DNA from 3 places in the Pantoea sp. X-Soil-ISGK-259 genome. Region 1 is predicted to be linked to each of the others. Evidence: predicted binding sites of a transcription regulator. Region 1 holds the regulator's gene; each other region holds the start of a gene.
The links. Region 1 encodes PhoB, which activates phosphate uptake and scavenging genes when phosphate is short. Its sites were predicted from a motif close to CTGTCATAAAACTGNCNNAT; they were not measured.
Positions count from the first base shown of each region.

Region 2: glpT (glycerol-3-phosphate transporter) is a predicted target of PhoB. The motif match lies at 2,593-2,612, and genes of this name have one in related genera.
Region 3: pitA (inorganic phosphate transporter PitA) is a predicted target of PhoB. The motif match lies at 1,289-1,308, and genes of this name have one in related genera.

Region 1 is NZ_AP035986.1:927,188-931,742, forward strand. Features, by position in the region: gene AC6I77_RS04180 (AAA family ATPase) at 1-462, opposite strand, end outside; gene sbcD (exonuclease subunit SbcD) at 459-1,658, opposite strand; gene phoB (phosphate response regulator transcription factor PhoB) at 1,856-2,545, shown strand; gene phoR (phosphate regulon sensor histidine kinase PhoR) at 2,560-3,873, shown strand; gene AC6I77_RS04200 (PstS family phosphate ABC transporter substrate-binding protein) at 3,893-4,555, shown strand, end outside.
Region 2 is NZ_AP035986.1:187,267-191,821, reverse strand. Features, by position in the region: gene metR (HTH-type transcriptional regulator MetR) at 1-559, shown strand, start outside; gene AC6I77_RS00860 (YehS family protein) at 643-1,122, shown strand; gene AC6I77_RS00855 (carboxylate/amino acid/amine transporter) at 1,522-2,382, opposite strand; gene glpT (glycerol-3-phosphate transporter) at 2,758-4,098, shown strand; gene yigL (sugar/pyridoxal phosphate phosphatase YigL) at 4,148-4,555, opposite strand, start outside.
Region 3 is NZ_AP035986.1:3,791,088-3,795,642, reverse strand. Features, by position in the region: gene pitA (inorganic phosphate transporter PitA) at 1-1,137, opposite strand, end outside; gene AC6I77_RS18090 (BaiN/RdsA family NAD(P)/FAD-dependent oxidoreductase) at 1,380-2,564, shown strand; gene AC6I77_RS18085 (aldo/keto reductase) at 2,572-3,558, opposite strand; gene AC6I77_RS18080 (hypothetical protein) at 3,852-4,049, shown strand; gene AC6I77_RS18075 (hypothetical protein) at 4,051-4,555, shown strand, end outside.

The DNA of each region.
Region 1 (4,555 bases):
CGACAGCATCATTGAGCGGGTAAAACGTTCGAAATCAAGCCCGGAGAGGGTTTCGATCATCTTCAGCTTGTCACCGACTTTATCGGCAACAATGGTGTTGTCGGCGCAGCGCGCCAGCTCAACGCGCGGGGCCTGCAGCTTACCGTCGGCGGTGCCACGCGCACGGTTCTGGCTCCAGAAGGCGCGCCAGGCTTCGCCTTTGATCTCAAACTCTACTTCAGCCAGACATTCGGCACAGTCGCGCGTCATCAGCGCATTCTGGCTCTGGGAAATCGCGCCCAGGCGCGGCGTCTGGTGATAGAGCGCCAGACAAATGGCGTCCAGCAGGGTGGTTTTACCCGCGCCGGTCGCGCCGGTTATGGCAAACAGGCCATTGCTGGCAAAAGGCTCGGCGCGGAAGTCGATGAACCATTCACCGCGCAGAGCATTGAGGTTTTTAAACCGTAGCGTGAGGATCTTCATTGGGTCTCTTCCATGGCGGCCAGCGTCTGGCGGAACAGGGTGGTCATCTCGTCGATTTGCGCAGGTTGCAGCTTCTCATCCAGCGCGAGCCGGCGGGCAAAGACCTCTTCCACTTTCAGTTCACTCAGGGTTTCGTTGTCGAGCCGCGCCAGGCTCTGCTGCCGCTGCTCGCGGCTGCGGCGCAGCAGCAGGACTTCAACCGGCAGCGTGGCGGTCAGGGTTTCGACCTGATGCTGCAGATCGCTGAGGTACTCCTGCGTAGTGACTTCGATGTCGAGCCAGGTTGGCTTCTCCTGCTCAGCCGTGCTGAAGGCGTGTAACTGTTCCGCAATCTGCGCCAGCGATCCTTTCAGCACCTGCATCGGCTGCGCGTGCGGCACCACCAGCGGCGTAACGGATTGCAGGCCGCCTGCCGCAAGCTCCAGCAGAAAGACGCTTTTTTCGCTGCCCAGCTCATCAAAACTCAGCGGAATGGGCGAGCCGCTATAGCGGATATGCTCGCTGCCCGCCACGCGCTGGGCGCGATGAATATGGCCCAGCGCAATGTAGTCAGCGGCCGGAAAGGCACTGGCGGGGAAGGCATCAAGCGTACCGATGTAGATGTCACGCACCGAATCGCTCTGGCTGACCCCGACGGTGGTGAGATGTCCGGTAGCGATAATCGGCAATGCATGACCCAGCGCCTGGGCGGCGGCGAAGCGTTGCTGATAGTGATGGGCAATCGCCTCCAGCAGCGAGGTCTGTTTATCGCGTCCTGACTGACCCGCCCGGCTGCGCAGAATATCGCGCGGTCGCAGATAGGGAATGGCACAGAGCAGTGCACCTGGTTCGCCCTGGCGGGTGTTCAGCAGCAACACATCATCCTGTTCCTGGGGGGTGGCTATTACCCGGGTGTTGAGACAGGCGAGCAGTTCGCGCGACTCATTCAGCGTCGCCACGGAATCGTGGTTGCCCGCCAGCACAATCAGCTGACAACCGGTGGGCTGCAGCGCCACCACAAAGCGGTTAAACATCTCGCGGGCGTAGCTGGGCGGCGTGCCGGTATCAAACAGATCGCCTGCAATAATCAACGCATCCACCTGATGCTGTTCAATCTGGATCAACAGCCAGTCGAGAAACGCCTGATGTTCGGCTGCCCGACTTTTGTTGTAAAAGAACTGCCCCAGATGCCAGTCCGCAGTATGAATGATGCGCATGATGAGTCCCTGCCGTTGTGATTCGCCCGGCGATTATACTGGCTATGCGGCCAAAGCGAAAAATTGTCGCTGCGCTGTCATAAATGATTACCAACGGCGTTACAGGCAGGTTATGTTTTTCATAAAAGTGTCACAAATCTGACGCATAATGGCGCCGCGAATCTCAGTGACAGCCGTCATAATCAGCAGGAGTAATAATGGCTAAGCGCATTTTGGTTGTGGAGGATGAAGCCCCCATCCGTGAAATGTTGTGTTTTGTTCTGGAGCAGAACGACTATCAGCCAATTGAGGCGGAAGACTATGACAGTGCCGTGGGCAGGCTGATTGAACCCTGGCCCGATCTGATTTTACTGGACTGGATGTTACCTGGAGGCAGCGGTATTCAGTTTATCAAGCATCTGAAACGCGAGGCGATGACACGGGATATCCCGGTGATGATGCTCACCGCGCGTGGCGAAGAGGAAGATCGGGTGCGTGGCCTGGAAGTGGGCGCCGATGATTACATTACCAAGCCCTTTTCACCCAAAGAGCTGATGGCGCGAATTAAAGCGGTGATGCGCCGTATTTCACCGATGGCGGTGGAAGAGGTGATTGAGATGCAGGGACTGAGTCTGGATCCTTCTTCACATCGCGTGATGTCCGAAACCACGCCGCTGGAGATGGGCCCGACCGAATATAAGCTGCTGCACTTCTTTATGACTCACCCGGAACGCGTATACAGCCGCGAACAGCTGCTGAACAACGTCTGGGGCACCAATGTGTATGTGGAAGATCGCACTGTTGATGTTCACATTCGCCGTTTACGTAAAGCGCTGGAAGTCTCCGGCCACGATCGCATGGTACAAACCGTCCGTGGAACAGGGTATCGTTTCTCTGCCCGCTACTAAACGGAGCCTTTACCGTGCTGGAACGCCTCTCCTGGAAGAGATTACTGACAGAACTGCTGCTGGCCTGTCTGCCTGCGGTGCTGCTGGGCCTGCTGTCTGGCGGTTTGCCCTGGTGGTTGCTGCTGAGCGTGGTCATGGTGCTGTTATGGCATTTCCACAATCTGATGCGGCTGTCGCACTGGCTGTGGCTCGACCGCACCATGACGCCACCCGCCGGGCGTGCCAGCTGGGAACCGCTGTTTTATGGTCTTTACCAGATGCAGCTGCGCAACCGGCGGCGGCGACGTGAACTCGGTAATCTGATCAAACGTTTCCGCAGCGGTGCCGAGTCGCTGCCGGATGCGGTGATCCTGACCACGGAAGAGGGCACTATTTTCTGGTGTAACGGTCTGGCGCAACAGCACCTGGGTCTGCGCTGGCCGGAAGATAATGGCCAGAACATCCTCAATCTGCTGCGTTATCCGGAGTTCTCACGCTATCTGCGCCAGCGCGATTTTGACAAGCCCCTGACGCTGGTGCTGAACAACAAACTTCACATGGAATTCCGCGTTATGCCCTACAGCGAGGGGCAGTGGCTGCTGGTGGCGCGTGATGTGACGCAGATGCATCAGCTGGAAGGGGCGCGCCGCAACTTTTTTGCCAACGTCAGCCATGAGTTACGTACGCCGCTCACGGTGCTGCAGGGCTATCTGGAGATGATGAACGACTCGGTGATGAGCGAGCCTTCGCGCAGCAAAGCGCTGCACACGATGTCGGAGCAGACGCGCCGTATGGACAGCCTGGTCAAACAGCTGCTGACGCTGTCGCGCATTGAAGCCGCGCCTGCCATCGATCTGAAAGAGAAGGTGGATGTGCCGGTCATGCTGAAACTGCTGCAGCATGAGGCGGCGACGCTAAGTGGCGGTCGTCACGATATTCATTTCCATACCGATCCCCATCTGAAAGTGTTCGGCAACGATGAACAGCTTCGCAGTGCTATCTCCAATCTGGTTTATAACGCGGTGAATCACACCCCGGATGGCACGCGGATCGATATCAGCTGGCTGCGCGGCAAACAGGGCGCCACCTTCCGGGTTTGCGACAACGGGCCGGGTATTGCTTCAGAACATATTCCCCGTCTGACCGAGCGTTTCTACCGCGTCGATAAAGCGCGTTCACGCGCCACCGGGGGTAGCGGGCTGGGTCTGGCGATTGTGAAACATGCGCTGAGTCACCACAACGCGCGGCTCGACATCACCAGCGTGCCGCACCAAGAGACCTGTTTTACGTTTACGCTGCCTGCGAGGTTGATTGTCAGCAGCGTGATGCAGGAGAATGCCGTTCATTAGTGGCTGCCGGATCTTCCTGATGCGCATTCTTCTTTTATTGATTGTTACGCTGCTGCCGGGCCTGGCGCTGGCCCAGCACGGCACGCTCTCCGGCAATCTCAGCAGTGTCGGCTCAGATACGCTTGGCTATCTTATGACCCTGTGGGGCGAGGATTTTAGTCGGCAGGCGCCGGGCGTCAATGTGCAGGTTCAGGCCTCCGGTTCCTCAACCGCACCGACCGCGCTGGCAGCAGGTGCCGCACAGCTCGGTCCGATGAGCCGCCCGATGCAGGCCGATGAGCGGCAGGCTTTTGAGGCGCGCTACGGTTATCCGCCGCTGGCGGTGCCGGTGGCGATGGATGCGCTGGTGGTGGTAGTGAATCAGCGTAACCCGCTGCAGCAGATTGAACCGCGTCAGCTCGACGCCATCTTCTCCATTACCCGTCTGTGTGGCGCACACAGTGTGCCGCTGCGCTGGGGCGATCTCGGTTTAACCGGCGCGCAATGGAACAAACGCCCCATTCAGCGCTATGGACGTAATTCCGCCTCCGGCACCTGGGGTTTCTTCAAACAGCAGGTGCTCTGCAAAGGCGATTTCCGCAGCGACGTGGCGGAATTTCCTGGCTCGGCCGCGGTGGTGCAGGCGGTGGCCGGTAATTCGCGCAGCATCGGCTACGCCAGTTTTGGCTTTCATCTCAGCGGC
Region 2 (4,555 bases), 740 kb from region 1:
ATCAGGCGTGACCTTTGATCCGCAGCCCGCTCTGCAACAGGGTGAGCTGGATGTGGTGCTGACCTCCGACATTCTGGCGCGCTCGGGCCTGTTCTACTCGCCGATGTTTGATTATGAAGTGCGGCTGGTACTGGCGACGGACCACCCGCTGGCGCAGGTTGAGCAGATTTCGCCAGAAGATTTGGCCGATGAAGTGTTAATGATCTATCCGGTTCAGCGTCAGCGTCTGGATATCTGGCGTCACTTCCTGCAGCCAGCGGGCGTGAGTCCGGCTCTGAAAAGTGTGGATAACACCCTGCTGATGATTCAGATGGTGTCGGCGCGCATGGGGATTGCCGCACTGCCGCACTGGGTGGTGGAGAGTTTTGAGAAGCAGGGTCTGGTCGTTACCCGCACGCTGGGCGATGGCCTCTGGAGCCGTCTTTATGCCGCCGTGCGCGAAGGCGAGCAGCGTCAGCCTGTGCTGGAAGCCTTTATCCGCTTTGCCCGTCAGCACGCCTGCGAGCATCTGCCATTTGTGCGCGACGCCGCGCTGCCCGGTGCAGTATTACAGCGGTAATCCGGCGGGCACAAACCTGCGCGAACGCGGGCGAAATCCCCTATAATGCGCAGCCTGTCGACTGAACATGAGAAGATCTCACCATGACTAACAATGATATTCTGCGCAGCGTGCGCTACATGCTCAATCTGAGCGATGCCAAAATGGTGGAGATTTTTGCGCTGGCGCAATGTGACGTGCCGGTAGCGGATATTCAGGCGTGGCTGAAAAAAGATGACGATGCCGCGTTTCGTCCCTGCCCGGATGTGCTGATGGGTTATTTTCTGAATGGCCTGATCTTTTACCGTCGTGGCAAAAGTGAAGATGCGCCCGCGCCGTCCATAGAACGCAAGATGACTAACAATATCTTCATGAGAAAGCTGCGCATCGCTTTTGATCTGAAAACCACCGACATTCCTGATGTCCTGAAGCGTGTGAATTTTACTGTTTCACAGGCTGAGATTGGCGCGATTTTCCGCAAACCGGATCATAAGAACTATCGCGAGTGTGGCGACCAGATTCTGCGCAACTTCCTGAAAGGGCTGGCGATGATTCAGCGCCCTAAGAGTGAGAAGCCTGCCTGATATGGCGCCATCCAGTCGGAAATGGCGGGTTGCTGCGTAAAGACGGCGTAAATCCATCCCTGGAGCCTCGACCGCCGGTTTACTCGCCTCATCCGTGAGGCTCGCCCGCAAGCGGGCCGACGCTGTGCGTTGTTCAAAAACGCTCCCGACGTTTTTGTCCTTGCGGCGGACGCTTTACTTCTCAACCCGCCATCCCCTCCTTCATATTCGCTCTGAGTCCTTTGTTCAACTGCGATGATGCTGTTAAGTCTCCAGGGCTGGCGCGTCTGAAGAGCGAAGCGTCCGGGCCAGGGATGGCCCGGCCGATCCACAGCGAGGTGAGATTCCTTCGCGATCGGACGCGCCAGCCCGGGAGGCCGCAGTCCGGCTACAGCAACGGTTTGTCCCAGCACCTAATGATTACCGGTCACTACGCCCCACCACCCACCGCTTATGCACCCACAGTGAGGCGAGGATCACCAGCGCGCCCGCAATAAAGCTCGGCCAGTGCGGCTTTTCCTGCCAGATAGCCAGATTCACCAGCAGCCCGGCGGGAACGTGCATGTTATTCATAATGCCCAGCGTACCGGCATCGACCTGCGTCGCACCGTAATTCCACATAAAATAGCCGAGACCGGAAGCTGCCACCCCCAGCCAGACCAGAATGCCCCACTGCAATGAAGTCGTCGGCAACTTCTGCGGGTTACCCCAGGCACACCAGGCGATCACCGCAATCAACACTGCCCCCAGATAGAACCAGGAGAAAGCGGTATGCTGCGGCATGGGTCGGGTCTCCTGCAGACGCTTATAACCTACCATTCCCGCCGCAAAGCAGATGTTTGCCAGCTGCACTAACAGCAGGCCAAACCAGAAATGATCGCTGACTTTGTCATAGCGAATAATGGCCGCGCCTGCCACCGCCAGCAACGCACTGAAGATATAGCCGATGCGCAGTGGACGACGGCTGATCAGATCATAAATCAGCGTCACGTAGAGCGGGGTCATCACCGTAAACAGCAGGAACTCCGACACGCTCAGGTAGAGATAGGCTTCGAAGCTCAGCAGATACATCACGCCCAGCTGCAACATCCCCACCAGCATATAAAGCAGCAATGTCGAAGGGCGATGGCCGCGCCAGCGCAGGAAAGGGAGAAACACCAGCGCAGCAAGCGCCAGACGCATGAGCACAGAGAACCAGCTGTCTACCTGACCGGCAAGATACTCGCCAATCAGGCTGAACGAAAAGGCCCACAGAATGGTGGTAATAATCAATAAAAACACGGTGACGATCCCGAAATAAACAGGCCGTCAGTGTAAACAATGTGCAGCCCTCAGGCTGTTAAATCTGGTTGACATCTGATTACTAACCAGGCGATTAAAACGCCCGAAAAATGACTTGTTTACACTTACTGACATAAGCGGTGCCGGAATGGGTTTTATGCCAGATAAAATGCGCGAAATGATCCATCGGATGATCATATTCGCTATCAACTGTAATAAAACTGTAACAAATGTGTCACTCATCACAGTAACGTTGCGCAACTAACACTATTCTTTGCGCGAAATGGAACATCCTGCGTCCATTTTTTTCTGCTCTTTTCCTGCCCCAACCTGCTGGGAATAAAAAACCATAATGTGCCCTGGAGGGCCTCACTGATGCTGAGCATTTTTAAACCTGCACCACGTCAGCCGCAGGTGGCGGAGGATCATGTCGATCCGCTCTACCGTCGCCTGCGCTGGCAAATTTTCATCGGGATCTTCTTTGGTTACGCGGCCTACTATCTGGTCAGGAAAAACTTCGCACTCGCCATGCCCTATCTGGTGGAGCAGGGTTTTTCACGTGGCGATCTCGGTTTTGCCTTATCCGGCATCTCCATTGCCTACGGCTTTTCAAAATTCATCATGGGCTCGGTCTCTGACCGATCAAATCCGCGCGTCTTCTTACCGGCTGGTCTGATTCTGGCCGCGGCGGTGATGCTGATTATGGGATTCGTTCCCTGGGCGACCTCCAGCATCATGGTGATGTTCGTGCTGCTGTTTGTCTGCGGCTGGTTCCAGGGCATGGGCTGGCCACCCTGTGGACGTACCATGGTTCACTGGTGGTCGCAGAAGGAGCGCGGCAGGATTGTCTCGGTCTGGAACTGTGCGCATAACGTAGGCGGCGGTATTCCGCCTCTGCTGTTCCTGCTCGGTATGGCGTGGTTCAACGACTGGAAAGCAGCACTCTACATGCCGGCGTTTGGCGCGATTGCTATTGCGATTCTGGCCTTTGCGCTGATGCGCGACACCCCACAATCCTGTGGTCTGCCGCCGATTGAAGAGTACAAAAACGACTATCCGCCTGATTACGATGCCAGCCACGAAGAGGAGCTGACGGCAAAACAGATCTTCATGAAGTATGTGCTGCCAAACAAGTTGCTGTGGTACATCGCACTGGCCAACGTCTTTGTTTATCTGCTGCGCTACGGCATTCTCGACTGGTCGCCGACCTATCTGCGCGAAGTAAAACACTTCACGCTGGATAAATCGTCGTGGGCCTACTTCCTGTATGAATATGCGGGGATTCCGGGCACGCTGCTGTGTGGCTGGATGTCGGACAAAGTGTTCCGCGGCAATCGCGGTGCAACCGGGGTGTTCTTTATGACGCTGGTGACCATTGCAACTGTGATCTACTGGCTCAACCCGGCGGGTAATCCTGGCGTCGACATGGCCTGCATGATCGTGATTGGCTTCCTGATCTACGGTCCGGTGATGCTGATTGGTCTGCACGCGCTGGAACTGGCACCGAAAAAAGCGGCGGGCACGGCAGCGGGCTTCACCGGCCTGTTCGGCTATCTGGGCGGATCGGTGGCGGCCAGCGCCATTGTCGGTTACACCGTCGATTATTTCGGCTGGGACGGCGGCTTCATGGTCATGATTGCGGGCTGTGTGCTGGCGGTTATTCTGCTGTTACTGACCATGGTCAGCGAACACAAACACAAAAAGACCCTCGCCTGACGGCCATAAAAACAGGGCCGGTTATCCGGCCCTGTTTTACGCTGACGGCTTAAGCCAGATAGAGCGTGCGAAGCATCTGCGGCACCGCATCATCGGCATTCGACCCAATCACATCCAGCGCTGGCAGCGTATCTTTCAACCGCTGATGGGCGTTCTGCATGATAAAGCCTTTACCCGCCATGCTCAGCATCTCCACATCATTCATGCCGTCGCCAAAAGCGATACAGCTTTTCAGCGTGTGGCCCAGCGTCTTCGCGACCGCCTCCAGCGCATGCCCTTTCGACACGCCACCCGCCATCACTTCCAGACAGGTTGGCAGCGAGAAACTGACATTAACCTGGTCGCCCCAGCGCGCTTCAATCGCCTGCTCCATCGGAATCAGATGCTCAGGATTTTCGCAGGTGAAGAAAACCTTGCTGATGTTATCAGTAGGCAACAGACCCGGCTCATAGACCTG
Region 3 (4,555 bases), 2.9 Mb from region 1:
GGTGCCAAGCAGGTCACTTTTCAGCTTATTGAGGAAGCGTTTGTCATCTGGCGTAGTTTCCTGCAGACGGGCCGCTTTATCGGCGGTGTCTGAGATACACAGCAGCAGACGACGCATCTGACCACGCTGATCAACGGTCAGCTGATCGTAGCTCTGCAGATTATTCAGCAACACCTGCGCACGCTGTACTGCCTGCAGTGCTCGCGCGCTGTCACAGTGAAACTCCTGCGGGCTGGTTGCCGGTACTTCTTCCGGTGTTGGCAACTTAGGCGGTGCCATCTGGATGATATGTGTCAGTGACGCGTTGTGCTGCTGGTAATACTGTTCCAGATGGTTGACGGCATCGCGGGTGCGCGTGATGTCATAACCGGAGGCATTCATATTCACGACGAAACCAGCCGGCGCCACGCCAATCAGGACCAGCATGATCAGGCCAATGCCCTTCTGACCGTCATTCGCACCGTGCGAATAGCTCACGCCAATTGCCGAAACAATCAGGGCGATACGGGTCCAGAACGGCGGCTTTTTCTTGCCGTCGATCTTTTCGCGGTCAGCAGGCGTCATATGAATACGCGCACGCTTTTTAGTATTACTCCAGTAGCGACGCAGAATAAAGATTAACCCGCCCGCCATCACCAGGCCGACAATCGGCGACAGGATCAGAGAAAGGAAGATGTTCAGGACTTTCGGAATGTTGAGTGCATCAACCACCGAGGTTCCGCTCATCAGGGCGTTGGTCAGACCGATACCGATAATCGCGCCGATCAGTGTATGGGAGCTGGAGGCCGGCAGACCGAGATACCAGGTGCCGAGGTTCCAGATAATCGCCGCCAGCAGCATAGAAAACACCATGGCGAGACCGTGAGCCGATCCAACATTCAGCAACAGATCGGTGGGAAGCATATGAACAATAGCGTAGGCAACACTCAATCCACCGAGTAGTACGCCAAGGAAGTTGAATACACCCGCCATAACCACAGCAAGCTGGGCACGCATGGCACGCGTATAGATGACCGTCGCAACTGCGTTGGCCGTGTCGTGGAAACCGTTGATTGCTTCGTAAAACAATACAAACAGCAGGGCAAGAACCAATAACAGGCTAGTACTGAGGTCTAGACCAGCAAACAGATGTAGCATAAACGTTACGCCATTTTTGGAGGACATGAACGCGGCGCATTATCCGCGACAACGTGCTGTATGGGAAAGGAAAATATAGCGCTAATTTAACCTTTCTTCGCAGAGCGAACGGGTTACTCAGTGAAAAAGGGTTAGATATTAGTCAGATACAATATGACACATTTACGGCAATTTTTTGACGCTGGCGTCCGGGTGAGCAGATCACTACAATCTGCGCCTTTCCAGTTAAGTGAGTGAACGCAGTGGAACAGTTTGACGTTATCATCATTGGTGCCGGAGCCGCAGGGCTGTTCTGTGCCGCCCAGGCCGGGCAGCGCGGACTGAGCGTGTTACTGCTGGATAACGGCAAAAAGCCAGGCCGCAAGATTCTGATGTCGGGCGGTGGCCGCTGCAACTTCACCAATCTCTACACTGAACCGGCGGCGTATCTGTCGCACAATCCTCATTTCTGTAAATCCGCGCTGGCGCGTTATACCCAGTGGGATTTTATCGATCTGGTTAATCGCCACGGTATCGCCTGGCATGAAAAAACCCTGGGCCAGCTCTTCTGTGATGACTCTGCTCAGCAAATTGTCGATCTGCTGCTGGCCGAATGTGACAAGGGCAATGTCACCCTGCGACTGCGCAGTGAAGTGCTCAGTGTTGAGCGCGATGAAAGCGGCTACACCCTGCAACTCAACGGCAGTACGGTTCAGGCGAAGAAGCTGGTGATTGCCAGTGGTGGTCTGTCGATGCCAGGCCTGGGTGCCACGCCGTTTGGCTACAAAATTGCAGAGCAATTTGGTCTGAATGTGTATCCGACCCGGGCGGCTCTGGTGCCCTTTACGCTGCATAAGCCACTGCTGGAACAATTACAGACGCTCTCAGGCGTTGCGCTGGACACCACCATCGATGCGCAGGATGGTACCCGCTTTAAAGAGGCGATGCTGTTCACTCACCGTGGGCTCTCCGGCCCCGCGGTACTGCAAATCTCCAGCTACTGGCTGCCCGGCGAATTCGTCACCATCGACCTGTTACCCGCTACGCCGCTTGAGGCGTTTCTGACGGCGCAGCGTGAAGCGCATCCGAATCTCAGCCTGAAAAACAGTCTGGCGAAAATCCTGCCGAAGCGTCTGGTGGAAGTATTGCAGGCACTCAAAGTGGTGCCGGATATCACCCTGAAACAGCTCAACAGCAAACAGCAAACTGAACTGGCGCAGACGCTGCATGCCTGGCGCATTCAGCCAAACGGCACCGAGGGGTATCGCACAGCTGAAGTGACACTGGGCGGCGTAGACACCACGCAGCTCTCCTCGAAAACCATGGAGGCGCGCGCGGTGCCGGGGCTGTACTTTATTGGTGAAGTGGCCGATGTCACCGGCTGGCTGGGGGGATATAACTTCCAGTGGGCCTGGAGTTCCGCCTGGGCGTGCGCCCAGGCGTTGTAACGCGCATTTACCAGCGCTGATGCACGTGCGGCGCAATCTTCTCCTGATAGATCTGCTTCAGCGCCGCCATCGTATCCTCAGAGAGTGCACCGACGTCGCTGGCGCGGGCATTGGCTTCAGCCTGCTCACGATTTTTCGCGCCAGGAATGACCACGCTGACATCTTCGTTCATCAGGATCCAGCGCAGTGCAAACATCGCCATGGTGGTGTCGCCCGTAACAAAGCGGCGAATCTCCTCCACCGCCTCCAGTGCCACCTCATAAGGCACACCGGAGAAGGTCTCGCCTTTATCGAACGCTTCGCCATTACGGTTAAAGGTGCGATGGTCGTCAGCGGCAAACACGCTGTCGGCGCGCATTTTGCCGGTCAGCAGGCCTGAAGCCAGCGGCACACGGGCAATGATCGCCACATCACGGCGTTTCGCTTCACGCAACAGCAGTTCCGCGGGACGCTGACGGAAAATGTTGTAAATCAGCTGAATCGACGAGACGTTTGGAAATGCCAGCGCTTTCAGGCCTTCCTCGACTTTCTCAACGGAGACGCCGTAGTGACGGATTTTTCCGGCGGCGACCATCTCATCCATCACCGCAAACACGTCCGGGTTGTAGTAGACCTCCGTCGGTGGGCAATGCAGCTGCACCAGATCCAGCGTGTCGGTCTGCAGATTTTCCCGTGAGCGATCGATAAAGGCGTTGAGGTTTTCGGCGTTGTAGCCCTCAGCCACGTGCGGTGACAGACGACGCCCCAGCTTGGTGGCCACAAACGGGCGTTCACCGCCGCGCTGATTCAGCACCTCTGCAATAATTTTTTCGGAGCGGCCATCGCCATAGACATCGGCAGTATCAATAAAGGTGATGCCTGCATCCAGCGCAGCATTCAGCGCGGCTTTGGCATCCTCCATGCTCACTTCTCCCCAGGTTCCGCCAATGGCCCATGCGCCAAAGCCAATTTCAGAGACGCGCTGACCGGTACGGCCCAGTGTTCGTTGTTTCATGCAAACCTTCCTCGATGCGTTTCAGACAGGGTGACAGAAAAGGGCTAACCATTGAGCTTAGCCTTTTCCGCCGGTGAGGTGAGCCAGCGTTATTGCAGACCAGACGAGTCTGGACAGGATGTTTTTGACGGCAGGCTGCTGGTTACGTTGAAGATTTCTGCGGAAATCGGCTTTAAACAGGCGATTGCCGCTTCGCTAATTTATTGATTTTAAGAAATTTCACCCGAAATTAAACAGGCGAGAGTGTCGATTCGGTCACATACTTCACTTTTCAGGCCAACAATGGGATCGCTATGTTCAAATTTATTAAGTCGGTCTTTGCCAGTCCCGATAAGTTTCTGCAGATTATGACCCGTCAGGATATCAACGACTCAATTGCTGAAGGTGAGCGCATCATTATTGATGAGAACGGCAATATTTCAGTCAACACGCTGAGCGAGGAAGTCCACGAAGATTTTGCCCGGCACGTGAATACCTTAAAGGGAGTATAAGGTGGGTACCGCAATATTTATGGTGTTGATGGTGAGTGGTTACTGGTACACCAGCCGCGATTTAAACAGCCGCTTTAAAATCCGTCGCTCGTCGGGCTGGGATGTCTATTTCCTGGTGGCGCTCTACGGCTGTATTTTTGTTCTGCAGGGTGTCTTCGCCACCGGCATCATCTGGTTACTGCTGCTCTGTATTTCCGGCATCGCGAATGCCGTCCAGATGATCCCCGGCGTGCATCTGAAGTGGCAGGTCGAGTTTATGAACTGGAGTTTCCTGGGGATTCAGGCACCAGTTGTGATCATGCTCGCTTTTGCCATTCTGCTCTGCCTGTATCGCTCAAACTGGGCGGGCAGTGCACGGCTGAACGTATCGGGCCGTAAAGACCTTTATCAGCAACTGTCACGCTCCAACGGCGTTGAACAACTGCTGTTTCAGTGCATGGAAGAGGGCGAACTCGCGTGGATTACGATGAAGTCGCGCCGCATTTACATCGGCATGATTCATGCCT